DNA from 4 places in the Rhizobium sp. 05N49 genome. Region 1 is predicted to be linked to each of the others. Evidence: riboswitches for the same ligand, from Rfam matches in the RefSeq annotation. Region 1 holds a riboswitch; each other region holds the start of a gene.
The links. Region 1 has a riboswitch for cobalamin ahead of bluB (5,6-dimethylbenzimidazole synthase). Riboswitches for the same ligand answer to the same signal wherever they lie in the genome.
Positions count from the first base shown of each region.

Region 2: linked by a shared signal. The riboswitch ahead of cobU (bifunctional adenosylcobinamide kinase/adenosylcobinamide-phosphate guanylyltransferase) and the one ahead of bluB (5,6-dimethylbenzimidazole synthase) in region 1 are both predicted to bind cobalamin.
Region 3: linked by a shared signal. The riboswitch ahead of metE (5-methyltetrahydropteroyltriglutamate--homocysteine S-methyltransferase) and the one ahead of bluB (5,6-dimethylbenzimidazole synthase) in region 1 are both predicted to bind cobalamin.
Region 4: linked by a shared signal. The riboswitch ahead of AC1DF8_RS00970 (ABC transporter substrate-binding protein) and the one ahead of bluB (5,6-dimethylbenzimidazole synthase) in region 1 are both predicted to bind cobalamin.

Region 1 is NZ_JBFTME010000006.1:51,020-59,019, forward strand. Features, by position in the region: gene AC1DF8_RS13875 (NAD+ synthase) at 1-1,532, shown strand, start outside; gene AC1DF8_RS13880 (TolB family protein) at 1,560-2,393, shown strand; gene AC1DF8_RS13885 (hypothetical protein) at 2,439-2,987, opposite strand; gene AC1DF8_RS13890 (3-deoxy-7-phosphoheptulonate synthase) at 3,079-4,146, opposite strand; gene AC1DF8_RS13895 (DHA2 family efflux MFS transporter permease subunit) at 4,388-5,812, opposite strand; cobalamin riboswitch at 5,966-6,157, shown strand; gene bluB (5,6-dimethylbenzimidazole synthase) at 6,200-6,901, shown strand; gene AC1DF8_RS13905 (MFS transporter) at 6,919-8,000, opposite strand, start outside.
Region 2 is NZ_JBFTME010000001.1:341,650-349,649, forward strand. Features, by position in the region: gene cobN (cobaltochelatase subunit CobN) at 1-1,149, opposite strand, end outside; gene cobW (cobalamin biosynthesis protein CobW) at 1,161-2,207, opposite strand; gene cobU (bifunctional adenosylcobinamide kinase/adenosylcobinamide-phosphate guanylyltransferase) at 2,212-2,721, opposite strand; cobalamin riboswitch at 3,050-3,440, opposite strand; gene AC1DF8_RS01815 (chloride channel protein) at 3,648-5,438, shown strand; gene AC1DF8_RS01820 (adenylate/guanylate cyclase domain-containing protein) at 5,424-6,683, opposite strand; gene AC1DF8_RS01825 (DUF1330 domain-containing protein) at 6,762-7,058, opposite strand; gene AC1DF8_RS01830 (MarR family winged helix-turn-helix transcriptional regulator) at 7,166-7,654, shown strand; gene AC1DF8_RS01835 (SDR family oxidoreductase) at 7,682-8,000, opposite strand, start outside.
Region 3 is NZ_JBFTME010000009.1:302,603-310,602, forward strand. Features, by position in the region: gene metE (5-methyltetrahydropteroyltriglutamate--homocysteine S-methyltransferase) at 1-2,037, opposite strand, end outside; cobalamin riboswitch at 2,145-2,349, opposite strand; gene AC1DF8_RS20205 (heavy metal translocating P-type ATPase) at 2,390-4,693, opposite strand; gene AC1DF8_RS20210 (MerR family transcriptional regulator) at 4,765-5,187, shown strand; gene AC1DF8_RS20215 (TIGR03862 family flavoprotein) at 5,226-6,437, shown strand; gene AC1DF8_RS20220 (cytochrome c biogenesis protein DipZ) at 6,424-8,000, opposite strand, start outside.
Region 4 is NZ_JBFTME010000001.1:175,913-183,912, reverse strand. Features, by position in the region: gene AC1DF8_RS00975 (FecCD family ABC transporter permease) at 1-504, opposite strand, end outside; gene AC1DF8_RS00970 (ABC transporter substrate-binding protein) at 516-1,532, opposite strand; cobalamin riboswitch at 1,704-1,952, opposite strand; gene AC1DF8_RS00965 (hypothetical protein) at 2,011-3,243, opposite strand; gene AC1DF8_RS00960 (NAD(P)-dependent alcohol dehydrogenase) at 3,542-4,600, shown strand; gene AC1DF8_RS00955 (LysR family transcriptional regulator) at 4,607-5,506, opposite strand; gene AC1DF8_RS00950 (YidB family protein) at 5,682-6,026, shown strand; gene AC1DF8_RS00945 (hypothetical protein) at 6,106-6,564, shown strand; gene AC1DF8_RS00940 (ATP-dependent Clp protease proteolytic subunit) at 6,608-7,228, opposite strand; gene AC1DF8_RS00935 (SRPBCC family protein) at 7,276-7,647, opposite strand; gene AC1DF8_RS00930 (metalloregulator ArsR/SmtB family transcription factor) at 7,644-7,958, opposite strand.

The DNA.
Region 1 (8,000 bases):
CCGAGCTTTTCATCTCGGGCTATCCACCGGAAGACCTCGTTCTGAAGCCGGCGTTCATCCAAGCCTGCTGGAAGGCTGTCGAAAGCCTCGCGGCCGATACCGCCGATGGCGGACCGGGCATCGTCATCGGCTTCCCGCGCCAGGACGAGACGGGCCGCTACAATTCCATCGCCGTGCTCGACGGCGGCAAGGTGATCGCCGTCAGAGACAAGATCGACCTGCCGAACTATGGCGAGTTCGACGAGAAGCGCGTCTTCGATCAGGGCGCCATGCCGGGGCCGGTGAATTTCCGCGGCGTGCGCATCGGCATTCCGATCTGCGAAGATATCTGGGGCGATCTCGGCGTCTGCGAGACGCTGGCCGAAAGCGGGGCGGAAATCCTGCTCGTGCCGAACGGTTCGCCCTATTATCGCGGCAAGGTCGATATCCGCCATCAGGTCGTGCTGAAACAGGTGATCGAGACCGGGCTGCCGATGGTCTATGCCGCCCAGCTCGGCGGCCAGGACGAGCTCGTCTTCGATGGCGCAAGCTTTGCCTTCAATGCCGACAAGTCGCTCGCCTTCCAGCTCAGCCAGTTCGAAACGGCACTGGCCGTGACGACCTGGAAACGCACCGAAAACGGCTGGCATTGCTCGCAAGGGCCGATGGCGCGCATACCCGAGAGCGAAGAAGCCGACTACCGCGCCTGCCTGCTCGGTTTCCGCGACTATGTGAACAAGAACGGCTTCAAGAATGTCGTGCTCGGGCTTTCCGGCGGCATCGATTCGGCGATCTGCGCGGCGATTGCCGTCGATGCGCTCGGCGAGGAGCGGGTGCGCACGGTGATGTTGCCCTACCGCTATACATCGGAGGATTCGTTCAAGGACGCCGCCGATTGCGCCAAGGCGCTTGGCTGCCGCTATGACATCGTTCCGATCGAAGAACCGGTCGCTGGCTTTTCATCCGCACTCTCGAATCTCTTCGAGGGCACAGACAGCGGCATTACTGAGGAAAACCTGCAGAGCCGCGCCCGCGGCGTCATCCTCATGGCGATCTCCAACAAGTTCGGCTCGATGGTCGTCACCACCGGCAACAAGTCGGAAATGTCGGTCGGCTATGCGACGCTCTACGGCGACATGAACGGCGGCTTCAACCCGATCAAGGACCTCTACAAGATGCAGGTCTATGCGCTGGCCCGCTGGCGCAACGAGAATGTGCCGCCGGATGCGCTCGGCCCTTCGGGCGTGGTCATTCCGCAAAACATCATCGACAAGGCGCCGTCGGCCGAACTTCGCCCGGATCAGAAGGACCAGGATTCGCTGCCGCCTTATCCAGCGCTCGACGACATTCTTGAATGCCTGGTCGAACGGGAAATGGCGGTCGAGGAGATCGTGGCGCGCGGCCATGACGTCGAGACGGTGCACCGCATCGAGCATCTGCTCTATCTCGCCGAATACAAGCGCCGCCAGTCGGCACCGGGCGTGAAGATCACGAAGAAGAATTTCGGCCGCGACCGGCGCTACCCGATCACCAACCGGTTCCGGGATCGCTGAGACGCTTCAAATATCTGGGAGGGATGAATGCGCAGCTCAGTTGAAATCTACAATGTGCGGCGGGGCGAAAGCCGTGTCATCTGGCAGACGGAAGCGCTGGTGGAGGCGCCGAATTTCTCGCGCGACGGCGCCTATCTGCTGATCAATGGCGACGGGCTGCTCTATCGCCTGCGTCTCGATGGCAGCGACCTGGTGGAGCGTGTCGATACCGGCTTCGCGGTCCATTGCAACAACGACCACGGTATTTCGCCCGATGGCGAACAGATCGTCATCTCCGACAAGACCGAGTTCGGCAAGTCGGCGATCTACATCCTGCCGATCGAGGGCGGCAAGCCGCGGTTGATCACCAAGAACCTGCCGTCCTACTGGCACGGCTGGTCGCCCGATGGGCGCGAGCTTGCCTATTGCGGCATCCGCAACGACGTCTTCGATATCTATACGATCTCGGTCAATGGTGGTGAGGAGAAGCGGCTGACGCATGGCGAGGGCCGCAATGACGGGCCGGACTGGTCGGCCGACGGGCAGTGGATCTATTTCAATTCCAGCCGTACCGGGCTGATGCAGATCTGGCGCGTGCATCCCGACGGCACGGATCTCCAACAGGTGACATCGGACAATTACGGCAACTGGTTCGCCCATCCATCACCCAACAATGACAAAGTGCTGATCCTTTCCTACGACCCCGATGTCTTCGATCATCCGCGCGATCTCAATGTGCGTCTCAGGATGATGGACATGGATGGCGGCAATCTGACGGAGCTGTTCGAGCTCTTCGGCGGGCAGGGCACGATCAACGTGCCGAACTGGTCGCCGGATGGTGAGGAATTCGCTTTCGTACGGTATTTTCCGGCGAGATCTTGAGAGGGCTCACCGCCATTTGATGATGGGGTGGTGGGAGATAACTGATTAGCGGGGTCCGTTTTCCGCTGGGCACGGTGTTTCAGAGGCGCGGTGCACAGTAATTCTTGAGTGCCCTCCGATACTTTGGAGTTGCACCCGAACAGACTCGCCTTCGGAAGGGGCGAATGTTGAATCGATACTTGAGACAGTGGTTTGTCCGAGCGGAAACGCCACGACTGTCGTCTTCGGTTGACCATACTTGGATGTAAATGAATAGGACACGATCGAGGCGAACTCATCAACGCCTCCATCTCGAGTTTTTGAAACGCTGGCAATCTTGTTGTTGTTATCGCAGACGAAAAGATTAACCTCTGCCCCATCAACATACCATTGACCGGGAAGGTCGGGTGAAAGCACTCTCACCTTCCAACCCCGCTCGCTTGAGATGCGACGGGCCTCATCTAGTGAACTACCCAGTTTAAAAACACTTGGGCTATCAGCTGTGTCAGCGTTGGCGAGCTCGGCATTGAATCCTAAGGTTAACGCTATGCAGCAGGCAAAAAGTAAGCGAGCAGGAGCGGCAATCAAGTTTTTGTCCTTAAAATATTCAATCATAAGGCGTTACGATTGCATTGATATCACCGACTCCACAAGCCATTTTGTAAACAGGCGGCGGGTGTCTGCCCGCCGCGCTTGATGCTGCCTATCAAGCCGCAACAGCGGCCTTGCGGCGATCGCGGACGGCCTTGGCGAGATCCTCGAGCACGTCGACCGACATATCCCAGCCGATGCAGCCGTCGGTGATCGACTGGCCGTAGACGAGCGGCTTGCCGGGAACGAGATCCTGACGGCCGGCGACGAGGTTGCTCTCGATCATCATGCCCTTGATGTGGTGGTTGCCGGCGACGATCTGGCCGGCGACGTCGTGGACGACCTTCGGCTGGTTCATCGGATCCTTGCCGCTGTTGGCGTGGCTGGCGTCGATCAGCATGCGCGGGTCGACACCGAGCTTGGTTGCCTCGGCGATAACGGCCTGCACGTCGGCTGCCTCATAGTTCGGGCGCTTGCCGCCGCGCAGAATGATGTGGCAGTCCTCGTTGCCGCGGGTGGAGGCGATCGCTGCCTGTCCATCCTTGGTAACCGCCGGGAAATGATGCGGCTGGGAAGCGGCCATGATCGCGTCGAGCGCGACGCGCGCGCTGCCGTCCGTGCCGTTCTTGAAGCCGATCGGGCAGGAGAGACCCGAGGCGAGCTGACGGTGGATCTGGCTTTCGGTCGTGCGCGCGCCGATGGCGCCGTAGCTGACGAGATCGGCGATGTACTGCGGCGTGATCGTATCGAGGAATTCGCAGCCGGCCGGCAGGCCCATGGCGTTGATGTCGAGCAGCAGGCGGCGGGCGAGGCGCAGGCCTTCCTCAATGCGGTAGCTGCCGTCGAGATGCGGGTCGTTCATCAAACCCTTCCAGCCGACGGTGGTGCGGGGCTTTTCGAAATAGACGCGCATGACGATTTCGAGATCGCCGGAGAGGCGTCGTCGCTGTTCGACGAGACGGGACGCATATTCGCGGGCGGCTGCCGGATCATGGATCGAGCAGGGACCGATGATGACCAGCTGGCGGTCGTCCTTGCCCGTCAGGATATTGTGGATGGTGTCGCGCGTGCCGGTCACGGTCTCGGTCACCGCTCGGTCACGCGGGATTTCCTTGATAATATCGGCAGGCTTGGTCAGCGGGGTGATCTCGACGATGCGCAGATCATCAATAGTGTCAGTCACGGTATGCTCTCCTGTTTGGTCATACCGTGGCGGAACAAAAAAGCCGCCAGGTTGACTAGCGGCTGTTCGGGTGTGTCGTCGCGTTAGTTTCGGTTACGCACAGACCCGCATCCGCTGGAAGCAGCGGTACGAATAAAATCGCGATGCGTAAACGGACGAAATCGACATGCCGCCTATGTAGACATGCGAATTGGAATTGTCACGTGGATTCTGTGAGGAAAAATGACAGGTCTGTGAAGTTTTATCGGCTTTCGGCCATTGCCTCTCTCTGGGCATCTTCCGGCGCAGCCGCTTCGGCATGTCCATGCTTGCCGCGGCGTGTCGTCATGTCATCGCCGGCATTGGCGGGCAGGCGCAGGAAAGTGATGCAGGCGAGCGCGGAAATCCCTGCCACGATAAAGAAGGCGATATGGAAATCGGTGACCGTGAGTTGGCCGCCGTGGAAGTTGGCGGACACTTCCAGGATCGTCCCTGCGACTGCAACACCCATGGCCATGGAGATGCGCTGCGCCACGGCATTGATGGCCGTCGCCTGGCTGCTGTCGGCCTCGTCGACATCGCCGAAGGCCATGGCGTTGACACCCGAGAAGGCCATGGAGCGCAGCAGTCCGCCGACGAGAAGAGAGCCCATGATGAGATAGATCGGCGTTTCAGCAGTGAAGAAGCCGTTCACGCCGAGGCAGATCGCGGCAAGGAAGGTGGTCAGCGCGATGACGTTGCGGAAGCCGAAGGCGTTATAGGTGCGGGTTGCAGCGAATTTCGAGCCCATGGAGCCGAGTGCGCTGACGAAGGTGACAGAGCCAGACTGCAGCGGTGTCAGACCGAAACCGAGCTGCAGCATCAGCGGCATGAGGAAGGGCAGCGCGCCGAGCCCCATGCGGAAATTCGAGGCGCCGAGGATCGCCGCCCGGAACATCGGGTAGCGGAACATTTTCGGATCAAGCAGCGGATGCGGCGTGCGCCTGGCATGGACGAAATACAGGATACCGGAGAGGACGCCGACCGCGACGGTGACATAGCCGTAGATGACGGGAACGGCCGGCAGGCTGATGACGGATATTCCGAAGACGAAACCGGCAAAGCCGATCCCGGACAGGAAGAAACCCGGAAAATCCATCGGCTTCGGGCTGCGCGGCTCAATCGCCGGCAGGAAGCGGGTGACCAGCGCAATGCCGATGATGCCGATCGGAACGTTGATCCAGAAGATCCAGTGCCAACTCAAATAGGTCGTCAGGAAACCGCCGATCGGCGGGCCCATGATCGGGCCGATCAGGGCCGGAATGGTGAGCCAGGCCATGGCATTCACCAGCTGGTGACGTGGCGTGCCGCGCACCAGAAGCAGCCGTCCGACCGGCGTCATCATCGAGCCGCCGGCGCCCTGGATGAGCCGGGAAATGACGAAGGCGGCGATGGAATTCGAAAAGGCGCAGGCAACCGAACCGACCATGAAGACTGCTATTGCCAGACGGAAAATGTTGCGCGCGCCGAAGCGATCCGACATCCAGCCGCTGATCGGAATGAAGATCGCAAGCGCCACAAGGTAGCTGGTTACCGCAAGCTTCAGCGCGATCGGCGAGGTGCCGATATCGGCCGCAATAGCCGGCAGGCTGGTGGCGATCACGGTCGAATCCATCTGTTCCATGAACAGGGCGACCGCAAGGATCATCGGCGTTAGGCGGGACACGGGCAACCGGGATGCAAGGAGAAGGGATTCGGCACCAATGGCGCCGCTCGGATCAGGGTCTCGTTCTAGGCCAGCATTTTCAACCTGTCCACGAAATGAATGTCGCATGTGGCTTGCGGCCATGGCCTTTCCGCGCCATAGATCGCCCTGTCAGGTGCCCGCTGTCACCAGGGGGAGAATCGGGAATCCGGTGGAAGACCGGAACGTGCCCAACGCTGTAAGGCTGACGCTCGCCGTTCAAACTACGCCACTGGCTTTGCGGCCGGGAAGGCAGCGGCGAGGCGGAGGACGCCGAGTCAGAAGACCGGCCTGGCAAGATAGACCCAACCCGCGCGGACGGCGGGCGGTTGCGTTGTTGGGGATTTGACGATGCGACCCATTGATGATGCCGTTTGTCCGGCATCCAGCTTTTCTGCGGCCGAACGCGAGGCCGTCTACCACGCGATCATGACGCGGCGCGACGTGCGCAGCCAGTTCCTGCCCGATCCCTTGCCGGACGATCTGGTGACGCGGCTTTTGACCGCCGCGCACCACGCGCCTTCGGTCGGCTTCATGCAACCGTGGAATTTCATCCTGGTGAAAAGCGCCGAGGTGAGGACGCGCGTGCGCGATGCGTTTGTCAGCGCGAATGAGGAAGCGGCCAGCATGTTTACCGGCGAGCGGCAGGAAAAATATCGTTCGCTGAAGCTCGAAGGCATTGTCCAGGCGCCGCTCGGCATCTGCGTGACCTGCGATCCGACCCGCAGCGGCAGCGTCGTGCTGGGACGCACGCATAATCCACGCATGGACAGCTATTCCACCGTCTGCGCCATCCAGAACCTGTGGCTCGCGGCCCGTGCCGAAGGCGTCGGCATCGGCTGGGTCAGCATCTTTCGCGAGGGCGACCTCAAGGAGATACTCGGCATTCCCAATCATATCGAAGTCGTCGCCTGGCTCTGCGCCGGCTTCGTCGACCGGCTCTACGAGGAGCCGGAACTGGCGGTCAAAGGCTGGCGGCAGCGGGTGGCGCTGGAAGAACTGGTCTTCCATGACGGCTGGGGGCAGGTGGAAGGCGAGGCCGCGCCGGTTTGAGCCGGCACGGGTGTGCTTCACTCGGCCGGCTGGGTGCTGCAATCCTTGGCGCAGGCTGGTGTCCTCCAATGGCCAAAGGTGAGGAGGCTCGCAGCAGCGAGAAGCCAGACGCCGATCGCTCCATAGAGCATGACACCGCCGAAGCCTGCGACCAGCGCATCATGCACCGTCTCGGCGGGAATATCAGGCAGGGCGGCGATGCTGCCGGCGGAGATCCGTTCGGCAAGCAGGCGCAGATCGCCTGCGTCCATCGAGTTCGGCAAGGCGCTCTTCAGATGGGAGAGCACACCAGTGAACAGGATGAAGCCCATGACCGCGATGTTGATTGCGAGCGAGATCATCCGGGCGCTCATGTCGATGCCGGAGGCCATACCGGCGCGGTCGCTGGATACCGCACCGGTTGTCGTGTTGGTGACCGGGGTATTGGTGAAGCCAAGCCCGATGCCGGCAAGCAGCGCGCCGGGCAGCATCGTCAGCCAGCTTGGCGCGGCGGCGGCGCTGCCTGACTTCATCAGCAGGAAGCCGAGTCCGATGGTGAAAAGGCCGCCGGGAATGATGATACCTGGCCGGTAGCGCAGCATAAGCCGCTCGGCAAGCGGCGGCACGACGAGCGTCGGCAGCGTATAGGCCAGCAAGGCGATGCCGGCCGCCACACTGCCGTAACCGAGGCCGGCTTCATACCAGATCGGCAAATAGATCATGAAAGGCCAGAAGCTGATATTCATGGCGGCCGAACCGACAATGGCGCCCGAGAAGGTGCGGATGCGGAACACCGAGGCATCGAACATCGGTCGCGGGTTCAGCTTTTCGGCAACGACGAAGGCGACGAGGCTTGCGGCGCCAAGTCCGATAATGCCAAGCGCAGCCGGGCTCGCAAAACCGAGAGCCGGCCCCTGGGTGATGAAGAAGGCAAGGCAGAAGACCGCCAGCGAAAGGGTGGCGATGCCGGCGATATCGAGCCGTCCGGCCGCGGGATCACGCGATTCCTGAATTCCCGTCAGCGCGAGAGCGATTGTCACGGCCGCCAGTACGGCATGGATGAGGAATACCCATTGCCAGCCGGCCACCGCCACGATGCCGACGCCGACGATCGGGCCGA
Region 2 (8,000 bases), on a different contig from region 1:
CAGCGCGACGTTCATGCCGAGATCGCGGGCCGACAAGCCTTGCGATGAGGCGGCCCAGGCCTCCCGCGACGAGGCGGAAAAGATCGCCTGCAGCACGATCGCGTCGTTGGCCTCCAGCACCGTCGGCTCGCGATCGGCGCCGGGTGCGGAGACGGCAAAGCCTGTCGTGTTGATGACCACGTCGGGTTGGAGATCGGCGAAGATGGCTTCGAGGATGCCCTTGGAAACCGGGTCCTTGAGGCTGTAGGCAAAGACCGGCAATGGGCGAAGACCCTGCGCCTGCAGGGTTTCGATCAGTGCCTCGACAGGGCGGGTTTCGCCGCTGTGCACGAGTGCGCGGTAGAAGGCGATGGCAACGACGGGTGCTGCCTGTCCCTTCTCCCCAGCGGGGGTCCGGAGGACAGGTCGAGACCCGTGGCTCGACCCCGGTCGGTGGCCCGAAGGGTCGGATGAGGGGGCCACCCCACAAACCTCGAAATCGTGCTCCTGTTGCTCGCTCTCTCCGTCGCTCGCCCCTCTCATCTGCCCTGCCGGGCATCTTCTCCCCGCTGGGGAGAAGACAGAACCGGTGAGCTTCCGCCACTCCTCGACCCCAACAAGTCCCCGCCCCGGCCACCAGATCCCGGCCTTCATCAACGGCACAGCCGGCGCCGGCTTCTCCTCTCCCGAGAGCATCGCCGCCGCATAGGCCAGAAAGCCCCGCGCATTGGCATCGCCACCCTCGATCAGATAGGCCCAGAGCGCATTCAGATCCTCCAGAACCACATTGGAAAACGGCGTCAGCCCGGCATCCGGCTTGGAATCCCCCGGCAGCACCGCAATCAGCGCACCGCTGCGCGCCGCGACCGCATGCAGCGCCTCCAGCGCATAGTGGAAATAGCTCGCCCCGCCGAGCGCCCGCACGATGATCAGCTTCGCATGCCGCGCCGTCCGCTCCACATAGGCATCGACCGACATCGGGTGCTTCAGGCTCATCAGGCTCGCAAGCCTCAGCGAATAGCCTCCTTCTCCGCCGCTATGGGCCGCGGCAATCGCCGCAAGCTCGGTATCGGCAGCGGACAGGAACAGGATATCGCCCGGCGACTGGCCGAGGTCGATCGCCTCGTCCCCGTCGCTGATCGTCCCCTGTTGAGCGAGAAGCAGATGCATTCGTTATGTCCTCAGACGAGCGCTTCGATCGCCTTGCGCACTGCGTCCTGATCCATCTCGTGCAGACCGATGACGACGAGACGCGTATTGCGGGCCTCACCCGGCGCCCAGGCACGGTCGAAATACTGGTCGATGCGGGCACCCACGGCCTGTAGCTGCAGGCGCATCGGCTTGCCGGAGACATCGATGAAGCCCTTCAGGCGCAGCACGTCATGCTCGGCGATGATGCCCTTCAGCTTCTCGACGAAACCTGCCGTATCCGAGACAGCCCCGAGTTCGACGACGAAACTGTCGAATTCGTCATGGTCGTGCGGCTCGCCATCCTCATGCTCCAGCTCGTGATGGGACTTGCGGTTGACGATATCGTCTTCCGTGCCGATGCCGAGGCCGAGCAGCACGCTTGCCGGCACCTCGCCGTTCTTCGCTTCGATCATGACAGGCTTGCGGGCAATGCGCGAGGCAACTTCGCTCTTCACGCGGCCAAGCCCGTCCGCGTCGATCAGATCGGTCTTGTTGAGCACGATCAGGTCGGCGCAGGTCAGCTGATCCTCGAACAGTTCCTCGATCGGGCTTTCATGATCCAGCGATTCATCCTCGACACGGCGCGCATCGACGGCATCGTGGTCATCGGCAAAACGACCGGCAGCAACGGCCGCACTATCGACCACGGTGATGACGCCATCGACGGTGACTTCGCTGCGGATGTCTGGCCAGTTGAAGGCGGCGACAAGCGGCTGCGGCAGGGCAAGGCCCGAGGTTTCGATGACGATATGGTCAGGGCGCTGCTCGCGCTCCAGAAGCTTGGTCATGGTCGGAATGAAATCGTCGGCAACGGTGCAGCAGATGCAGCCATTGGTGAGCTCGATGATGTCGTCCTCGGTGCAGTTTTCCGCACCGCAGCCCTTCAGCACGTCGCCATCGACGCCGAGATCGCCGAACTCGTTGATGATCAGCGCGATCTTCTTGCCGCCGGCATTGGTGAGCAGGTTGCGGATCATCGTCGTCTTGCCGGCGCCGAGAAAGCCGGTGATGACGGTTGCGGGGATTTTCTGCTGCATGGAACTAACCCTTCATTTTCAGCGGCAGACCCGCTGCGATAAAATAAACATCCGCGGCCGAAGCCGCGATCATCTGGTGCAGCCGGCCTGCATAGTCGCGAAATTCCCGCGCCATGCGGTTCTCGGGCACGATGCCGAGGCCGACTTCATTGGAAACGATGACGAGCCGCGCCTTAGCATGAGGCAGAAAGCCAGCAAGGGTGGCAGACTGGGCGGCGATATCGCGCCCCTCCATCATCAGATTGGTGAGCCACAGCGTCAGACAATCGACGAGGATGGCCCTGCCCTCCGCGTCGATGGCGGTCAGGCGCTCGGTGAGATCGAGCGGTTCCTCATGCGTCGTCCAGGAGGGGCCGCGATCGGCCCTGTGCTGGTCGATGCGCGCCTGCATCTCGTCGTCCCAGGCGCGGCCGGTGGCGATGTAATGGCGCTCGATACCGCTCGTGGCAATAAGATTTTCGGCGAAGCGGGATTTGCCGGAGCGAGCGCCGCCGAGGATGAAGGTGGTGGTCATGACAGCACCGTCCGTTGAGGATGGGCGCGGCCTTCGCCACACCCCTCATTCCTGTGCTTGTCACAGGAATCCAGCCTGCCCAAGTCCTTGGGCAGGAGAGACTCATTCCGCGATAACATTGATTCATTCACGGCGCAGACGCGCCGTGGCTGGTTTCCTGTGACAAGCACAGGAATCAGGGAAGAGAAAACGGCCTGCGCCAGAAGCTCATCACAGAGGGGCGGCGGAACACCGCGCCCATATCGCACCACCAGAGGCAGCGCTGAATAACATCCTTCAGCCAAGACAACCTCCGTGCTGGCAGCGGGCAAAGCGCCCAAATTGGGCATTATGCCCGGCACGGATAGCAGGTCTCCTGGCTCGCAGTTATCGGCCGCGACAGGGGCGACCGCTCGGTCGCCCCTTATCGTGCCAGCGGATCTACCTCGCCTTCCCGGCTGCATCTCGTGAAAAGGCGGACGATTCGTAGAATTAGAGGCGTCCTGCCCCGGCTGATCACGATGCATTTCCAGTGGCTTTTCCGGCACTTGTCCGCCTTGCCCGCTTGCAGAATGCAAGACCGTCGGCGCCGCAATCCAAATGCCGGATGGAAGACCCTGACTGCTCTACAGTCGCGGGGTCGGCTGTGATGAAGGCGCCCGGCTTGGGTCCGCCCCGTCACATTCCCTTTTAATCCGGAAGGCGTTTGCCGATCCGGAACCATCCATTATGTGGATTCATGGTTAGGCGCGTGCAACTCCCATGTCAATTGCCGCGCAACGCCCCGCTCATGTTCATCTCGACTTACACTACCGATATTATCGTCTTTAATCAAAGGCTTACGTCACAAAAACTTTACGGCCCGGTCGGTTTTTTGCCGCAATTGCCGCTCATGCGGATGCCGGCTCCGCCCTTGACCCCTATTCTTGCCGCCTAATTTCCCCATGATGCTCTCCCGAATGCACATTCGCCGCCTCGGCCCTCTAGGCACCGCCTTCGATCCGGGGCGCCTGCGCGCGCTTATTCGCCACAGCGAAATGGGCATGGTCTTTGCCGGCGCGCTTGTCGGCATCGTATCGGGGCTTGCGGTCTCAGCCATGAGCTATGTCTCGGAAGAGATGCACAGCCTGATCTTCGGCATAGACGGCACGACGAGGCTCAGCGCCTCGCAGATCGACAGCAAGTTTTTGCTGATGTCGGCCCCGGTAGCCGGCGGCATGCTTCTCGGGCTCTTGCTCTTCATTCTCGCCAAATGGCGCAAGAAGCCGATGGTCGACCCGATCGAGGCCAATGCGCTGCATGGCGGTCGCCTGTCGCTGACGGACAGCATCCTTGTCGCGATCCAGAATCTCGTTTCCAATGGCTTCGGCGCATCCGTCGGCCTGGAAGCCGGTTATACGCAGCTTGCGGCCGGCATCGCCTCGAAATTCGGCCTGAAGCTGCAGCTGCGCCGCGCGGACCTGCGTGTGCTCGTCGGCTGCGGCGCAGCCGGCGCCATCGCCGCCGCCTTCAATGCGCCGCTGACCGGCGCCTTCTACGCCTTCGAGCTGATCATCGGCACCTACACCATTATGTCGCTGACACCTGTCGTCGTCTCGGCGCTTGTCGCAACTCTTGTTGCGCGCCTTCTTGCCGGCAGCGATTTCATCATCGATGTCGGCAGTTTCGGCGCTGTACAGCCGGCAGACTACGTGCCGGCCATCGCGCTCGGCGCCTTCTGCGCCGGCGTCGGCATCCTCATCATGCAGGGCGTCTCCTTCGTAGAGGAATTGGCGCGCAAGAGCGCCATCGCACTGCCTTTCCGCCCGGCGCTCGGCGGCATCGTCGTCGGCCTGCTGGCGCTGGTATCGCCACAGGTGCTGGCCGCCGGCCACGGCGCGCTGCATCTGAACCTCTCCCACGAGATCACGATCCCCGCGCTGATCGGTCTTTTCCTTCTGAAGTCGGTGGCATCCGCCGTCTCCATCGGCTCCGGCTTCAGGGGCGGCCTGTTCTTCGCCTCGCTTTTCATGGGCGCGCTGCTCGGCAAGCTCTTTGCCTATTCCGCCCCCTATTTCGCCGATGCGACGCTGACGCCCGTGATCTATGCCGTGGTCGGTATGAGCTCGCTCGCCGTCGCCGTCATCGGCGGGCCGCTGACCATGACCTTCCTGGCGCTGGAGATCACCGGCGACTTTCCAATCACCGCACTGGTGCTCGCAGCCGTCATCACCTCCTCGCTCGTCGTGCGCACGACCTTCGGCTACTCCTTCGCCACATGGCGCTTTCACTTGCGCGGCGAAAGCATCCGCAGCGCCCATGATGTCGGCTGGATCCGCAATCTCACCGTCGACAAGCTGATGCGTTCAGACGTAAAGACCGCAAAACTCGGGATAACGCTGGACGCGTTCAAGGAGGCCTTCCCCATCGGCTCGACGCAGCGTGTCATCCTCGTCGATGAGGGCGACAAATATGCCGGCCTCGTGCTCGTGCCGGAAATCTACGCAAACCCCACCAGCGCGCAGGACGAAGCCCAGAATCTCGGCGATTTCATCCGCTATAAAAACGATTTCCTGCAGCCGCAGATGAATGCCAAACAGGCGGCCGCGATCTTTGACAAGACGGAAAGCGAAGCGCTCGCCGTCGTCAACAACCTCATCGAGCGCAAGGTGATCGGCCAGCTCAGCGAAAGCCACACGCTGCGCCGCTACAGCGAAGAACTCGACCGCCGGCGCCGCGAGGTGTCAGGCGAGATCTGAGGCTTTTGCCGCCGATTTTCGAGCCGATGCCACAATCGGATCCGCGAGCTTGAACACGTCGGCCTTCCTCGAAACGCCGCGCAACTCGAACGATCCCAGGCGTTCGCAGGCGACACCGCAGGCAGCCGCGAAGCTTTCCGACATCAGAAGCGACTGGCCGAGTTCGCCGCAGAGTTTCTCGATCCGCGAGGCCTCGTTGACGGCCCTGCCGATCACGGTGAAGTCGAGCCTGCCGCGGGCGCCGATATTTCCGTAAAACACTTCTCCGAGATGCAGGACGACGTCGACGCCGATGTCGGGGCCACCCCTGCCTGCCCGCTCTCGGTTCAGCGCCTCGTTGGCCTTCAGCATGTTCCGGGCCGAGGCGAGTGCTGCGCGGCAAGCCTGTTCGGGATCATCCCCCTCTTCGCTGCCGGTCGGAAAGATCGCTAGCACGCTGTCGCCCATGAACTTGAGGATCTCCCCGGAATTTTCCTCGACATGCCTGCCGATCAGCTCGAAATGCGCATCCAGAAACCCGGCGATTTCGCCCGGCTCATAGACGTCGGTCAATGCCGTGAAATTTCTGAGATCGGCCAGCAGGACCGCAGCATTGATGGATCCGCCCTTGCCTCTCTGAGCCTCGCCCGCAAGGATGCGTGCGCTTGTCCTGGCGCCTGTGTAGACAGCCAGAATATCGGCAGCGGTTTTCGATGCGGCCATGCGGTAGCAGGCGAGCCCCAGAGCCGGAATAAGCTCTGCGACGGTCGTCAGCTGCTCGTCGGAAAATCCACCCGATGCGTCGCTGGTCAGCGCCAGGCTGAAGCCGCGCAACGCGACCTCCTTCGGAAACTCGAAAATGCTGACCACGTGATCGGTCGCTCCGGCAAGGGCGAATTCCTTGAGCCGCGGGTACTCCAGACCCTCTCCCTTGGCTAAATTCCAGCGCCCCGCTCTCTCACCGCGGCTCAGCAGATGAAATGTCGGCGTTTTCTCGAAGTTGCGCTCGTCCACGCCGCCATGCTCGGAGTTTTCGAGGGTCGTTACCCCGCCTCGCACGAAATTGGCGGAGATGCCGCGGTACATCGGATGAAGAGATGGCATCATGATACTGGCCCGCCAGATCGGAAACCCACCAGCGACCAGCCGGTCGCACAGGCCTCCAACGAGGTCGCCAATATTGTCGCTCGCGATTCCCTGCTCTATAAGCCACTGAATATGATCGTTAATTTCGGAATCTCCAGATGGTTGAAACCGTTCTATGATCGGGAAATCCGGCGAATGGGCGGCAAGGCCGGACCGTGCCGCCACAAAATCCGGCAATCGTCGCGCCAGCCGGGTTTCCTAGCCATCGCGCCCGGCGACGACAACCGCCGGGCAGGCACGGAGAGAGTGATACCTGGCATCATCAATCGCCTGCTTCACCTCGTCATGCCATTCACGGGCGACCGAGGCAGTGCGGAATTCGATGATGATCAGCCTGTTCATCTGCCGGTCTCCCTGAACCGGATGGACCGCGCCGCCACAGGATCGCACATTGCCTCCATGGAACGTCACGTCGGGCGATATGCATGCGAGATAATCATCGATCGTCTGATCTTCGATATCGGGATGGATTTCGAGAATGAAATAAGCGCTCATCGATCGCTGCCTCCGACAAGGACCGGGCAGCCATGCGAGAGTATCGACATGACGCCGACAGTTCCTTAGAATATCGAAACAATTATTAGTTCGGAGATCTAAACGTTTTGCCGCAAAAGTCAACCGGCCGCCTCGCGCGCTACATCCCGACGGTCCAGCTGTTTTCAGCCAGGCTCGTGCTGTTCCATCAGAAGATGGCCGAGAAAGTTGGTCTGACCGGCACCGAATTCAAGTGTTTCCGGCTGCTGGAGCAGCTCGGTCCGCTGTCGATGACGGCCCTGTCGCGCGAGGTCGGGTTGAAGGTCGGAACGGTCAGCGGATTGATCGACAAGCTGGAGGCCACCGGTTTCGTCGTCAGGCAGCGTGATGAGACGGACAAGCGCCGCCTTGTCCTGGTTGCCTGTCCCGAGGCCTCGGCACGCGCCAGCTCGCTCTACGAGGAGCATGGCGAGGCGATGGCCGCACTGCTGGAGACATACAGCGAGGCCGAGTTCAATCTGCTGCTGACCTTCCTCACCGATATCGGCAATGTCCTCGCCCGGACCTCGTCAACAGCACCGGAAGAACCGCTTCCCGAGCGCACCTCCGCACCTTGAGGAGCGGCGGGAAACGCCGGTTTCCGCTTACATCCTGACAGTCATGCCGCCGTCCACGGTCAGCACATGGCCATTGACGAAGGAGGCGGCACTGCTCGCAAGAAACAGCGCGGCACCAGCGATCTCATCCGGGCGGCCCCAGCGCTGGACCGGGATGCGCTGGCGCACGAAGGGCATCAACTCCTCGTTCGCAGCCATCGCCGCGTTCGTCTCGGTGGCGAACCAGCCGGGTGCAATCGCGTTGCTGGTGATGCCGTATGGGCCGAACTCGACCGCCATGCCGCGCATCAGGCCGGTCAGGCCCTGCTTGGCCGCCGGATAGACGCAGTCGCCGGGCATGACGACA
Region 3 (8,000 bases), on a different contig from region 1:
GATGGAGATCACATCGGCATCCATCGCGGCGATGGCATCGATGATCTGGTTGAACTCCGAATAGCACATATGCGTATGGATCTGCGTCTCGTCGGAAACACCGGATGCGCAGAGGCGAAAACTCTCGACCGCCCAGTCGAGATAGGTCTTCCAGTCGGCCTTGCGCAATGGCAGACCCTCACGGAGAGCGGCCTCGTCGATCTGGATCATCGCAGCACCCGCCTTTTCGAGATCGAGCACTTCGTCGCGGATCGCCAGAGCGATCTGCCGGCTGACATCGGCGCGAGAAAGATCATCACGCACGAAGGACCAGTTGAGGATCGTCACCGGACCGGTCAGCATTCCCTTGACCGGCTTGTCCGTCAGCGACTGCGCGTAGCGCCACCACTCGACTGTCATCGGCTTTGGCCGAGAGACGTCGCCGAAGATGATAGGCGGGCGGACATAGCGCGAACCGTAGCTCTGCACCCAGGCATGCTGCGTAAAGGCGAAACCGGAAAGCTGCTCACCGAAATACTGCACCATGTCGTTACGCTCGAATTCCCCGTGGACGAGCACGTCGAGGCCGATTTCCTCCTGCCAGCGGATCGCCGCTTCGGTCTCCTTTTTCAGGAACGCATCGTAGTCCGCCTCGCTGATCGTACCCTTTGCGAAGGCCGAGCGGGACTTGCGCACATTGGATGTCTGCGGGAAGGAGCCGATCGTCGTTGTCGGGAAGAGCGGCAGGCGAAGCTTGCGCGCCTGCAAGCTGGTCCGCTCGGCAAAACCGCTGCTCCGCGTCATCATCGTCTCATCGATTGCCGCGACCCGCTGCCTGACTTTGAGATCATGCACACGTGGAGAAGCCGCTCGAGAGGCAACGGCCTGAGAGGCTGCAGCAATTCCTTGATAAGCCCCGCCGGAGCTGCCGAGGGCAGAGAGTTCATCGAGTTTCTGGGTGGCGAAAGCGAGCCACGACGTCAGTTCCTCATCCAGTCCGGTTTCCAGATCCAGGTCGATCGGCACATGCAGCAGCGAGCAGGACGGCGCGATCTGCAGTCCATCCGCACCGAAGCGCTGAACCAGTGGCTCGATCTTTTTCAGGATCGCGGCAAGGTCCGCCCTCCAGATATTGCGTCCGTCGATGATGCCGAGCGACAGCGTCAAATCGGGGGACGCCTTGAGAAGGGCATCGATCTGCTGCGGAGCACGAACGAGATCGACATGCAGGCCGGAAACCGGCAATGCGAGCGCCGTCGGCAGGTTATCGCCTATATTGCCGAAATAGGTGGCGAGCATGATCTTCAGGTTCGGTACCAGCTCGTGCAGCGCACGATAGGCATGCTTCAATGCTGCCTGCTCTTCTCCTGAGAGATCCAGCACCAGGCACGGTTCGTCGATCTGCACCCAGTCGGCACCGGCAGCGCTCAGTTCCGCAAGCACCCTCGCATAAACAGGCAACAGGCGTTCAAGCAGGCTGATCGGTGCAAAACCTTCCTCGGTTCCCTTGGCGAGTTTCAGGAAGGTGACAGGGCCGAGGATGACTGGCCGTGTGTGGATTCCAAGCGTCTTCGCCTCGATGAAGGCATCGAGCGGCCTGTTTACGGTCAGCGCGAAGGATTGATCGGGACCGAGTTCCGGCACCATGTAGTGGTAGTTTGTGTCGAACCACTTGGTCATTTCCAGCGCTGGCACGCCATGACCGTGGTGATGCTGATGGCCGCAATCGGCATGCGCCTCTTCGCCGGTCGAGCCGCGTGCCATGGCGAAATAGGTATCGAGCGCAACAGGCCCGCCCTTCCAGCCATAGGCCGAAGGTATGGCGCCGACCATGACAGTCGTGTCGAGCACATGGTCATAGAACGAGAAATCGTTGGAGGGGATGATATCGATCCCCTTCTCTTTCTGCAGGGTCCAGTTTTGCGCCCGCAGCCGCTTGCCGACATCGAGAAGCACGCCGGCATCGGACTTGTCGGCCCAATAGCTTTCAAGTGCGAATTTGAGTTCGCGATGCTTTCCGATCCTGGGAAAGCCGAGATTTGCAGTCTTGATGGTCATTTCCTTACCCCGAAGGTTATGGGCAAGGCTCAGGCGCAACGCATCGACGAGGTGTGGCTACAGACGTGCCGTCTCGCGCAAAGCGGCACACCGGGACACCCCGCCCGTGGACGTTATCTATCGCGGCAGGTCTCCTGGCTTGCGGGTCCTCAACACCGTCCAGTCTTCCCAGGCGTCTTCCCAGTGACGTCGAAGGACGGTGTCTATCCGCTTACAGTTGCGGGGGCAGCTTCGGTCTTGGCGTTAGCCTCACCGAATTCCCTCTTAGCTCAGGATCGTCAAATCCAGAGAACCACGATGCGACAAGCATGCACCTGTCGCATCCGATCGTCAAGATGACATAAAGAAATCTTTATATCTTTATGCGAAGAAGGCGAAGTGCATTCATCGTCACCAGCACGGTCGCGCCTGTATCCGCGAGGATCGCTGGCCACAGGCCGGTAATACCGACGATGGTGGTGACCAGGAACACGGCCTTCAGCCCGAGCGCGATGGTGATGTTCTGGAAGATATTCCGCATCGTCCGCTTCGAAAGGTCGATCATGCGGGCAACGTCGCCGACACGCCCATGCAGTACCGCCGCATCCGCCGTTTCCAGCGCGACGTCGGTGCCGCCGCCCATGGCGATGCCGACATCGGCTGCGGCAAGTGCAGGCGCATCATTGATGCCGTCACCGACCTTGGCAACGAACAATCCTTCCTTCTTCAATTCGCCAACAATGCGCTGCTTGTCCTGCGGCAGCAGCTCGCCGCGCCAGTCGATGCCGAGGTCACCGGCAACGGCTGCTGCCGTGCGCTTGTTGTCGCCGGTCAACATGATGGCGCGCACGCCTGCTGCCTTCAGCGTCGCAAGCCCGCTCTTGGCGTCGTCGCGTGGTTCGTCGCGCATGGCGATGAGACCGGCGGCGACACCATTGATGAGCAGTACCGAGACGCTCTTGCCCGCACCATTCAGTGCCGCGACCCGCTCATCCTGTTCGGCATTCAGCGCCCCGCGCTCGCGCGTGGCCGGCGGCGACAGAAGATCGAGCGTCTCGCCCCCAACCTTGCCGGTCATGCCCTTGCCGGGCAGCGCTTCCACTTCGAAGGCCGGCGGCACGGGCACGGCATCGGCCTTGGCACGGTTGAGGATCGCCAGCGCCAGCGGATGGCTGGAGCCCTGCTCGAGGACGGCAGCACGGGAAAGCACCTCAGCCTCCGAGCGCCCATAGGCGATGATATCCGTGACCTGCGGCTTGCCTTCGGTCAGCGTACCGGTTTTATCGAAGGCAACAGCCGTCACCTTGCCGAGCGATTCCAGAACCGCTCCGCCCTTCATCAGCAGACCGCGGCGCGCACCCGCCGAAAGCGAGGCGGCAATCGCTGCCGGCGTGGAAATGACCAGCGCGCAGGGGCAGCCGATCAAAAGGATCGCGAGTCCCTTGTAGATCCATTCGCCCCATGCTCCGCCCATCAGCAGCGGCGGCAGAACGGCGACCAGGGCCGCCACGACGACCACACCAGGCGTATAGTAGCGGGAGAAACGATCGATGAAGCGTTCCGTCGGTGCCTTCGATTCCTGGGCCTCCTCTACAAGCTTGACGACGCGGGCAATCGTATTGTCCTCGGCAGCGGCCGTGACACGGACGCGCAATGCAGCGTCGCCATTCACCGTGCCGGCAAACACCGTTTCGCCTGCGCCCTTGCGCACCGGCGTGCTTTCGCCCGTCACCGGCGCCTCGTCGATCGCGCTTTCACCGGAAAGAATGGTGCCGTCGGCGGAAATCCGGTCTCCCGGCCGCACGAGAATGATGGAACCGACCGCAAGCGTCTCGGCCGGCACTTCCTTCACTTCGCCAGCCGCCTCGAGCAGTGCGTTCTTCGGCACCAGCGTCGTCAGCGACTGGATGCTGGCGCGCGCCTTGCCGGCGGCAACCCCTTCCAGCAATTCGCCGACGAGGAACAGGAACACGACCGTCGCTGCCTCTTCACCGGCATTGATGATGACCGCGCCAACAGCGGCAATCGTCATCAGCATTTCGATGGAAAAGGGCGTGCCGGAAAGTGCGGCCATGACCGCGCGACGCGCGATCGGCATCAGCCCCACCAGCATGGCGATGATGAAAGCATACGGAGCAACCGAAGGCACCAGATGGCCCACGACATAGGCAACGACGAGTGCAAGTCCCGAAAGGATCGTCAATCGGCCCTTCTTGCTCTGCCACCAGGGACCGGTCATCGGCCCATGATCATGGCCGTGCAACCCCTCGACTTCCTCGGCGCCATGCGAATGCCCGTGATCGGCGTGATCATGACCAGCATGATCGTGGTCGTGACCTTCGTGGTCGTGATCATCATGCTCATGACCATGGTGATCATGATCATACCCGTGGTCATGATCGTGGTCGTGATCCGCATGATCATGATCGGTCTTGCTTTCCCGGACAGGAGCCTTGCCCGTGAGCGGAGCAACCGAATAGCCGAGGCCGGTAACCTTTTTTTCGATCGCTTTGAGATCGCTGCTGCCATCGTGGCGCACTGTCATCGTGCCCGCCGTCACCGATACGGAGACGTCTTCGACGCCGGGCACACGCCTGACGGCCGTATCGATCTTTGTTGCGCAGGCGGCGCAATCCATGCCGCCAACCCGGTACCGTGCCTGTGCTGCTTCGCTCATGATTTCGATCCTTGCTTGTAGGCAGTATCGTTCCTACATCCTCTAGCGACTAGAGGTGCAAGAGGAAAATCATGAAAAAGATCACCATCGGTGAAGCCGCCCGCCAAAGCGGCGTCAAAGTGCCGACGATCCGCTATTATGAGGGTATCGGTCTGCTATCTGCGCCAAGTCGTAGCGAAGGCAACCAACGTTCCTACGAACCTTCCGACCTCAACCGTCTTGCCTTCATCCGCCACGCCCGCGAACTTGGCTTCGAGATCGAGGCAATCCGCACCCTGCTGCAGCTTCAGGATGATCCCCACCAGTCCTGCGCTTCGGCCGATGCCATCGCAAAAGCTCGTCTCATAGAGGTTGAACAGCGCATCCGCAGCCTCAATGCCCTGAAGGCCGAGCTGGAGCAGATGGTCGAAGGCTGTGGCCATGGCCGCGTCGATCAATGCCGGGTCATCGAGGTGCTGGCCGATCACGGCAAGTGCGTGCATCCACATCACTGAGACTTGCGCTCGCCGAGTGCCCACGCCAAGAAGGCGCAATGAAACAGAAGAAAATCGCGATCATCGGCGGCGGCCCCTCCGGCCTTTCGGCAGCCGAAGTGCTGTCGGCAAGCGGCCATGCCGTTTCCGTCTATGATGCGATGCCGACTTTTGCGCGCAAGTTCCTGCTCGCTGGCAAATCCGGACTCAACATCACCCATTCCGAAGACTACGAGCGCTTCGCCACCCGCTTCGGCAACGCCAATCCCCGCCTGCGCGCAGCCCTCGACGCCTTCACCCCAGCCGATATCCGCGCCTGGGCAGCGGGCCTCGGCACCGAGACCTTCGTAGGCTCGTCCGGCCGCGTCTTCCCCAACGTGATGAAGGCCTCGCCGCTGCTGCGCGCCTGGCTCGCCCGGCTGGAAGCCCGCGGCGTCAGCTTCTTCACCCGCCATCGTTGGATCGGGTTCGCAGAAGACGGCCATAATTTCGAAGCGCCTGACGGCCACAAGACCATATCCTGCGATGCAACCCTGCTCGCACTCGGCGGCGCCAGCTATCCGCGCCTCGGCTCCGATGCCGGCTGGGTGTCATTGCTCGCCGAGCGCGGGGTGGCGATCGCACCGTTTCAACCGGCCAATTGCGGCTTCGATGTCGCCTGGAGCGAGATCTTCCGCGATCGCTTCGCCGGAGAGCCGCTGAAATCCGTGACGGCAACATCACGCGCCGGGACATTTCCGGGCGAATTCGTCATCAGCAAGCACGGCATCGAAGGCAGCCTCATCTATGCGCATTCGGCCGATTTGCGTGATGACCTGCTGTCACATGGGAAGGCAAACCTGATAATCGACCTTGCCCCGGGCCGCACCGCAGATCGCCTGTCTCGCGATCTGACCCGGCAGGATGCCAAGATGAGCTTTTCCAATCGCCTGCGCAAAGGTGCCGGCCTCGATGGTGTGAAGGCGGCACTTCTGCGTGAACTGATGCCGGAGACCGATCGCAACGATCCGCACAAACTCGCTGCCGCCATCAAGTCGCTGGCTATCCCATTGCTGCGCCCACACCCCATCGCCGAGGCCATATCCTCTGCAGGCGGCATCGCCTTCAGCGAGGTCGACGAAACCTACATGCTGAAACATCTCCCCGGCATGTTCGCGGCCGGAGAGATGCTGGATTGGGAGGCACCGACAGGCGGCTATCTGCTGACTGCCTGTTTCGCAACGGGCCGGTCCGCAGCAAAAGGCATCGAGGCCTGGCTCAGCCGAAGGTGAAGGCGAAAGCCTGCACGCCGGGATCGAGGAAATGGATCTCGAACGTGTGGTCGCCGACCGGTCCGGCTTCGCGCACCAACTGATAGAGGCGCTGCCCCGTCACCGTGCCATTGCCGTCGGCATCCGTGTCCGCGCCGTGACCATCGTCGGGCGCCTTGCCATCGACCGTCACCTTGAAGCGCACCGGCTTGCCATCTGCGCCTGGACCGAGAACCAGATGCAGATCGCGGGCATGGAAGCGGTAATAGATAGTACCGTCGGCAGCATTCAACGTTGCCTGTTCGGACCCGACGGTCCAGTTGCCAGTCAGACCCCATTCGTTGAGCTTAGGCGTCGCGGCGACATAGTTATGAGCGGCATCGTTGACCGTGCCCTTGTCGTCGACAAAGTTTTCTGAGCGCTGATAGCCGACATAGGTTTCCGGCGATTGCACATTGGCAGCATCGGAAGCGGCTTCGGCACCGGTTGCCTTCACATCCACGATATCACTGGAAACACCGGTCTTGCCGGCTTCGGCCAGCAATTGCTGGATTATCCGTTCGGACTGATCGTAATCGCCCTCGCCGAAATGATGGTGGCGGACCTGCCCTTTCGCATCGATGAAATAATGCGCCGGCCAATATTCGTTGTCGAAGGCCCGCCAGATCGCATAGTTGTTATCGACAGCAACAGGATAGGTGATGCCGAGATCGGAGATCGCCTTCTTCACATTGTCGACGTTCTTCTCGAAGGCGAATTCCGGCGAATGCACGCCGATGACGACGAGGCCCTGGTCTTTGTACTTCTCCGCCCAGGCTTTGACATAGGGGATGGCACGCAGGCAGTTGATGCAGGAATAGGTCCAGAAATCGACGAGGACGACCTTGCCCTTCAGCTGCTCCACCGTCAGCGGCGTGGAATTCAGCCATTGCACCGCGCCATCGAGCGGCGGCATCAGGCCTTCGACCGGCAGCTGTTCGGCAGCACCCTTTGGCTTCATCGCCATCATCATGGTGTTACCGCTCATCGTGGCGGGATTGCCGGTCATCATCATCTGGTTGTTGGCGGTCATCGACATCGAGCCCCCGCCACCAGCCGGCATTAACACCGACTTCATCGAGCCACCGGCATTGTCAGCCGTCTGTTGCTGATGGAACTTGTCGACCAGACCCTGCTCCAGGGCATTGGTGCTGGCAAGCGAAGCCTGCGTCAGGAAGCCGGTATCAAGGCCGAGTGCAATCGCCACGACAGCCGTGAGAACCGCAACACCCACGCCACGCCGCAGCCATTCGCCGACGCCAAGCGAACGCTTCATCGCCTGATAGACCTTGCCGCCAATGAGGAGTGCCAGTGCAAGCGAGGTCGCAGCCCCCAGCGCATAGGCAAGCAGCAAAAGCGTCGTTCCGACATTCGCGCCCTGCAGCGCCGCACCCGTTAGTATGAGGCCTAGAACCGGCCCGGCGCAGGGTGCCCAAAGCAGCCCGGTCGCGACGCCGAGCAACAGCGAAGCGGCAACGGCCGAGCCGCCACTGCGTGTGTTTTGATCGGCAGACTGCGACAGACGCGCACCGAGCGAAACGAGCG
Region 4 (8,000 bases), on a different contig from region 1:
ATTGAAGAGCTGCGAGCCCGCCACGCCGCAGAGAATGATGCGCTCGCTGGTGCCGCCCACACCGGCCGCCAGAATGCCGACCAGCAGGAAGGCGATGAGAGCGCCGATGAAGGCGCCGGCGGAGAGGCTGAGCACGCCATAGCCGAAGCCAAGGATCATGACGCAGACGGCCCCGGTGGAGGCGCCGGCCGAAATGCCGAGCACATAGGGTTCGGCAAGCGGATTGCGCAGCAGCGCCTGCAGCACCGTGCCGCAGAGTGCCAGCGATGCGCCGGCACTGGCCGCCACCAGCGCGCGGCTGAGGCGGTAATCCCAGACGATGCCCTGATGGATGCGGCTGAGCTCGAATGCTGTGCCGAAGAGGCGGTTGGAGACCGCTTCTGCCGTGGTGGCGAGCGGGATCGATATCTCGCCGATCGATACGGCGAGACTGATCATGATACCGAGCAGGAGGAGGGCGGCGATGGTGAGCGTGGCAAGCGCCCACCATATCCTCTGTGGCAAGGCAGCCTGGCTCACTGGGCCAGACCGAAGGACTGGATGCCCTTTGCCAGCGTCTCGATGCCGTCGATGGTTCTGATCGTCGGGTTCATCGACTGCGCGTCCATCATGATGAAGCGCTTGTTCCTGACGGCATCGAGCTCTTTCGTAACCGGATCGTTTTCCAGGAAATCCACCTTCACCTTGGGATCATCGGCGGCATAGCGGCGGCGGTCCATGGTGGCGATGACGATGACGGCGGGATTGGCCTGCGCAATCGTTTCCCAGCCGACGAGGGGCCATTCCTCTTCCGTCGTGACGACGTTCTTCGCCCCGAGCGTCTTCAGGATATAGGCTGGTGCGCTGTTTTTACCGGCGATGAAGGCATCGCCTTTCACTTCCTTGCTGGAGAACCAGAAGACGACCGGCAGGTTCTTTGCCGCAGCACCGGCAACAGAGGCAACGGCCGCGGCCTCCCGCTTCTTCAGGTCGGCGATGACAGCATCGCCGCGGTCTTTCACGTCGAAGATCTCGGAGAGTTCGGCGATTTCCTGATAGATCAGGTCCATCGTGAACAGTTCCTTGCGCACGCCATCGCCGCCGTCGGTATTGATCTTGGCGACGCAATCGGCCGGCGCGACATAGGTGTTGATGCCGAGATCCCCAAACTGCTCGCGCTTGCCGACGGAGCCTTGCGTGCCGACATGCCATTCGAATTCGGCAGCCACCAGATCAGGCTCCGCGCCGACGACGGATTCGAAGCTCGGGTCGTTATCGGCCAGCCGTTTGATCCTGCTGTTAACATCGGCATATTGCGGCAGGACCGGGCCGACCCAAACGGCCGTGCCGGCGATCTTGTCGGCAAGGCCGAGCGAGAACAGCACTTCGGTCATGCCCTGGCCGATCGAGACGATCTTGGCCGGCGCCCTTTCGAAGGTGACCTGCTGGCCGCAATTGGTGAGGGTGATGGGATATTGGGTGGCGGCAAGTGCGGGCGCAGCAAAGCCGGCCAGCCCGAGCGCGAGGGAAAAGCTCTTCAGAAGCTGTCGCATGGAAAACTCTCGATCAAAGGAAAAGGGCTAGCGGATGCCGGCGCGCGAACGATGGTCAGCGAGCGGGAGGCTAGCGGCGGATCGTCCAATCGAGACGGATGGATGGCGGCAGGTGGGGAGGGATCTTGTCAATCATGTCTGCTCCTTGTCCGGGCATCCCCGCCCGGCTTGATTGGATCGTGATCGACGGCAGGTCTCCTGGCTCGCGAATATGTGCCGGTCATCTGCCTTCCCGCGAAATCGCAGTGGCACGGCCCTGAGGCCGAGGGCGTGATCGCTGAAGCGATCAACCCCGAGATCGACAATCCGCTTACAGTTGCGGGGGCAGCCACGGTCTCGGTCCCTCTTGGGTCGTCCTCACCGTGTTCCCTATTATTCCCCTCGGAGTTCTCTTCGGGGAACCGTCGCCTCGATCTATGACGCCGCCATGGGCGACGTCAAGCGCCGGAATGCGAAGTGTGTCGGGTCCGAAGCCGCCTTAGTGACTGGCGCCCGAGCCGCCGGCGGCGACAAGCGCGAAGGGCTGGCCCTCGACGGGGATCGTACGCACCTCCTTCAGCGTCTGCGTGCTGACGAGGCGAATCAAGCTGTGACGGGGATCGCTGATGGCGATATCATCGCCGGCCACGGCCAGCCGCGGACGCGGATCGCGCCAATGACCATCCTTGCTGTAGGGCTCTGTTACGGTTTCCGATCTGACGATCTCGCCCTCGACTGTATCGAGCAGATGCAGCCTGCCGTCTTCGGTGAGGATGTAGGCATTCTGAAACTTTGCCGGATCGAGCACAAAATCGACGCGCCGCGTTGGAAGGTCGATGATGCGATAAGGTGCGTCCGTATTATCAGGATCGATCAGCGCCAGCTTGTCCTCTCCGTAATTGCCGAGGAAGAACTGCATCGAGCGGCCGCCGAGCAGCGTCGAGACCTTGCCCCGCGGCAGCGATGCGCCATAGGCGAGCATTTCCACGCTCGGGCCTTCCGCGCCGCTGGGGCGGGCGATGAGCACGCCTTCCTCGCAACCGAAGGCGACGAGGCGGGCGGAGGTTGCCTCGCCATGCAGGCCGGTGCAGGGCGCGACATCGCCGATCTGCCGGCCATCCCGGTCGAGCACCCGCAGGCCCAGGCGTGGCGGCAGTTCGCCCTCCTTGACCGGCGCCTGCATGTTCGGCACGGAGACCAGCAGGTGATTGCCCATCGGCACCGCGACGCCGTGATGGGCGGCGATGGTGTTGACAGCTTTCGGCTCCGGCTTTTCCTGCAGCAGGCTGCTCTCCTTCAAGAGATCGAAGCGGTCGGTGCGGTCGTAGAAAATCGCCACGTCATCGCCATGCGTCACCACATGGCCCGGCTTCTCGCCCTTTATCGTCGTGCCGATCAGCTTGGGTGGCGCCACCTCGAGATCGCGATGCTCTCCATGATCGGAAAGGGCAATGCCGGTATCGATGACGTGAACGATATTCTCTTCACCCTGGACGGCAAAGACCGTGCGCCCGGTGTCGCTCAACGACAGGGCGGCATAACCCTTGAGATCGAAGCGACCGATCTGTCTCCCGCTCGCAAGATCTATGGCGTGGACGACCGGCAGGCTGTGATCAGCCACGAAAAGCCGCCAGCTCTCCTGCTGTTCCTCCTCGGCGCGGGAAGTCGATGGCAAGGTGGCGGATGTGAGCGTAGTGGCGACTGCGAAGATAGCGAAAAGGCGCCGGGACATGAAATCTCCTTTAATGTAATAACATTACATCGCTGTTGTTATAAAGTTACATTTGCCTTGTCCAGTCGCGGCTGTCGGATTTTTGAGAAATTGGGGGCGCCGGCCGTTCGATGTCTGGCTTTTCATCATGACCGGATAGCGGTGTATGACGCAGGCCATCGATAAGCGATTGCTGAGCCTATCTCACAAGCCTTTCCCGCATTCCTCGTCTAATCCGGATAATTTATCGACGCTATATCCCATCCGGCACAGCTTCTGGTGCCCGTCAGCATTCAACAGCCTTGCAAGGGATAAGCCATTGAGAACATCAGCATTTGCCGCAACCGATGCGAATACGCCGTTGCAACCTTTCTCTTTCGACCGCCGGGACCTGCGTCCCGAGGACGTGGCGATCGATATTCTCTATTGCGGGGTCTGCCATACGGACCTGCATATGGCCCGCAACGACTGGGGCTTTTCGGCCTATCCGGTCGTGCCGGGCCATGAGATTGTCGGGCGGGTGTCTGCCGTGGGGAGCGCCGTTTCACGCTTCAAGGCGGGCGACAATGTTGCCGTCGGCACGATCGTCGACAGCTGCATGGAGTGCCCCAACTGCCGGCGCAACGAAGAGCAGATGTGCTACAAGGGCGTCACCGTCACCTATAACGGCCAGGACCGAGTGACCGGCGAGACGACCTATGGCGGCTATTCAGATCATATCGTCGTGCGCGAGGAATTCGTTCTCAGCGTGCCCGACGGGCTGGACCTTTCGCGGGTCGGGCCGCTGCTCTGCGCCGGGATTACCACCTACTCGCCGCTGCGTACGTGGAATGTCGGCCCTGGCAGCCGGGTGGGCGTGATCGGGCTCGGCGGGCTCGGGCATCTCGCCGTCAAGTTCGCTTCGGCGCTGGGGGCTGAGGTGACGGTTCTGACGCGCTCGGCGGGCAAGATCGCGACGGCACGCGAACTCAGTGCCGACAAGGTGCTGCTGTCGACTGATGCCAAGGCGATGGAGGCTGCGGCCTTCGCCTTCGACGTGATCATCGATACCGTGCCTTACGAGCATGATCTCGGCCCCTATCTCGACACGCTCGATTCCGACGGCACGCTGGTCATTGCCGGCTCGCTGGTCGATACGCCGAAATTCAGCAACCTGTCGCTGATCAGGGGGCGCCGGCGCATTGCCGGCACACCGAGCGGCGGGATCAGGCAGACGCAGGAAATGCTGGATTTCTGCGGCCGCAAGAACATCCTGCCGGAATGCGAGATGATCGCCATGGGGGATATCGCCAAGGCCTTCGAGCGGATGGAGCGCGGCGATGTGCGCTACCGCTTCGTCATCGACATGGCAACGATGCCGGCGGCGCAGGCGGCCTGACGTCGCTCACCGTTTCGGGATGGCGCGCAGCGCTTCCACGAAGACAGAAAGGGCCGGCGGCATCTGTCGCCGGCTCGGATAATAGATGGAATAGCCGGTGAATGGCGGGCAATAGTCTTCCAGCACGCGGATCAGCCGGCCGCTTCTGATATGCTCGGCGGTAAAATCCTCGAAGACATAGACGAGGCCGGAGCCTGACAGCGCCGCTTCGACCATCATGTCCGAATCGTTGACCATGAAGCTGCCCGAGACCTTCACTTCGATATCGCGGCCGTCCTCGGTGAATTCCCAGGCATAGGCGCCTCCGACAGAGGTCATGTAATAGGTCACGCAATCGTGGTCGGCGAGGTCGCGCGGGGTTTTCGGTATGGGGTGGCGGGCGAAATATTCCGGCGAGCCGACGATCGCCGCGCGGATATCCGGCCCAATGCGCAGGCCCACCATATCCTTGTCGATGCGTTCGCCGAAGCGAATGCCGGCATCGAAGCGCGAGGCGACGATATCCTCGAACCGATCGCCGATGATGAGCTCCACGCGGATATCCGGGTAGGTGCGGTGAAACGCCGGCAGGATCGGCATGACGAGCGATGTCGCGGCATGTTTGCCCGCGGTGATGCGCACGGTGCCGGAGGGCTTTTCCCTGAGGTTGCCGAGTTCCTGCAGGCCGCGATTGATCTCGGCGAAAGCCGGCTGGAGCGTGAGAAGCAGGCGCTCGCCAGCCTCTGTCGTGGCCACGCTGCGGGTGGTGCGGGCGAGAAGGCGCATGCCGAGCCGCTCCTCCAGCTGGCGCATCATGTGGCTGAGACCCGAGGAGGAGATGCCGAGGCGGGCGGCGGCCCTGGTGAAACTGCGCTCCTCGGCAACGATGAGGAAGGCGGCGAGATCATCGAAATCGTGACGCTTCATTGCTGATCTGCCTTCAGGAGTGAAAGGGAATGCGGCGGCTGCCTCACATATTTAGGGCAGGGGCGCGGGTGCTTGCAAGATCGGCGCCGGTGCGACCCTTGGTCCTGCAAATCCGCAATGACACTAATTTGACTTCGTGCTAATGTAGAATCTACTGATGGTCGGAGGAGTAACCATGAGTATTTTCGATGGCTTAGGCGGCGTTCTCTCTGATGTGCTTGCCGGCAGGCAAGTCGATTACGTCGCGGTTGCAACCAGAATATTCGACAATGCCGGCGGCCTGCAGGGCATTGTTTCCCAGCTCAACTCGGCGGGTCTCGGCCAGCAGGTTTCATCCTGGATCGGCACCGGCCACAATCTCCCGGTATCGGCAGAACAGATCGAGGCAGCCTTGTCCTCCGATCAACTGCGCGACCTTGCCGCCAAGTTCGGCGTCAACACCGACGAGGTCTCCAAGCTGCTTGCCGAGCATCTGCCGCAAGCGGTCGATGCAGCAACGCCCAATGGAACCGTTTCGTAAGCCTGGAAGATGCGGGGCCACGGTGATGCGCGGCCCCGATGACGTGCGTGCCTTGACTGCCCCCAACCGAGGATATCCCATGATTGCGAGATTGCTTGTGCCCGCTTCCGCCGGAGCGTTGATTGCCGCCGCCTTCTTCGTCTCTCCGGCCTCTGCGCTGACCATGAAGGAATGCAGCGCCAAATATCAGACGGCCAAGGCCGATGGCTCGGCCAAGGACATGAAGTGGAACGATTTCCGGGCGAAATTCTGCGGCGCGGATGCGGCCGCCGAAGATGCCGCCGATGACAAGGCAGTCGCCGCAACGACGGACAAGGAGCCCGCAAAGGCGACGATGAAGGCGCCCAAGGGCGTGACCATGCCGAAAGCGATCGACAAGAAATATGCCAGCGAAACGCCCGGCAAGGGCCGGCTGCATACCTGCGTCGACAGCTACCATGCCAACAAGGATGCCGGCACGCTGAACGATCTGAAATGGATTCAGAAGGGCGGCGGCTACTGGAGCCTCTGCAATACGGCGCTCAAGGCCGGCGGCTGAGGCTTAACCGAACGGAGTCGATGTCATCGATAGATGGCATCGACTATTCCGGCATGGCCTCCGTCGGTTCTTCGCGATCCTGCAGAATACGGTCGATGAGGCCCCATTCCAGGGCTTCCTCGGCCGTCATGAAGCGGTCGCGGTCCATCGCCTGTTCGAACTCATCATAGGATCGCCCGCAATGCTCGGCGTAGAGGCCGGTCATGCGCAGCTTGATCTTCCGGATTTCCTCGGCATGGATGAAGATGTCGGAAGCCTGTCCCTGGAAGCCGCCGAGAGGCTGGTGGATGAGGATGCTGGCATTGGGGAGTGCTGCCCTCTCGCCCGGCTGGCCGGCCATCAGCAGGAAGGAGCCCATCGAGCGCGCCGTTCCCATGCAGAGCGTGTGCACCGGTGCGCGGATGAAGCGCATCGTGTCGTACATGGCAAAACCGCTGGTGACGACGCCGCCCGGCGAGTTGATATAGAGATTGATCGGCTTCTTCGGGTTCTCCGCTTCGAGGAACAGAAGCTGGGCGCAGACGAGGGCGGAGACCGTGTCGTTGATCTCGCCGTTCAGGAAGATGATCCGCTCGCGCAGGAGGCGGGAGTAAATGTCGAAGGATCGCTCCCCTCGGGAGGATTGTTCGACGACCATGGGGACGAGTTGCATCGCTTCGCGCATCGGCGAACTCCAATTTTCCGGTGATTGATGGGGAGAGGCCTGCCGCGTCAGGCGGCGAGCATTATGGTCCGGCTGTTGCCGTTGGCGACCGATTTCCTCAGCTGCTCGACAGTGGCGCCGGTCAGCTCGTGGACGATCCGCAGACTGGTTCCGCCGGCTGCATTCGGCGCGATCGTGAAGGTGACCGTGCTTTCGAGATAGGGCGGGGCATCGTCGCGCATTCGGTAGCGGATTTCCTTGCCCGGCGTCTCCGAGACGGATTGCGGCTCGGCAAGCGCTTCCTTCGGCAGCCATTTCTCGCGGAATTCCGCAATGCTGATCGCCCGCCAGACCTTTTCCGGCGGCGCATCCAGCTCGTATTTCTGTTCGAACCCGGTTTGCGGCGCCCTGGCCTGTATCTCGGCCTTCATTTCGTTCATTGGTCCATATCCTTCAGCAAGAGCTTCAGAGCATCGATACGGGCTGGCCAGTAGGCGCGGTATTTCGCCAGCCATTGGGCGATGAGGGCAAGCCCCTCGGGATCGACCTCGTAATTCACGAAACGGCCCTCCTTCTGTTCGCGCACCAGCCGTGCCGACCGCAGCACCGCGAGATGCTGGGACATGGCCGGCTGGCTGATATCCATGCCCTGGCGAAGGGTGCTGGCATTCATGCTGCCGTTCGCCAGCTTTTCGAAGATCGTGCGGCGGGTCGGGTCGGCGAGAGCGCGAAAGATATCATGTTCCATCATGACAACACATAAGCATAGACTTATGCGATTCGCAAGAGGCCG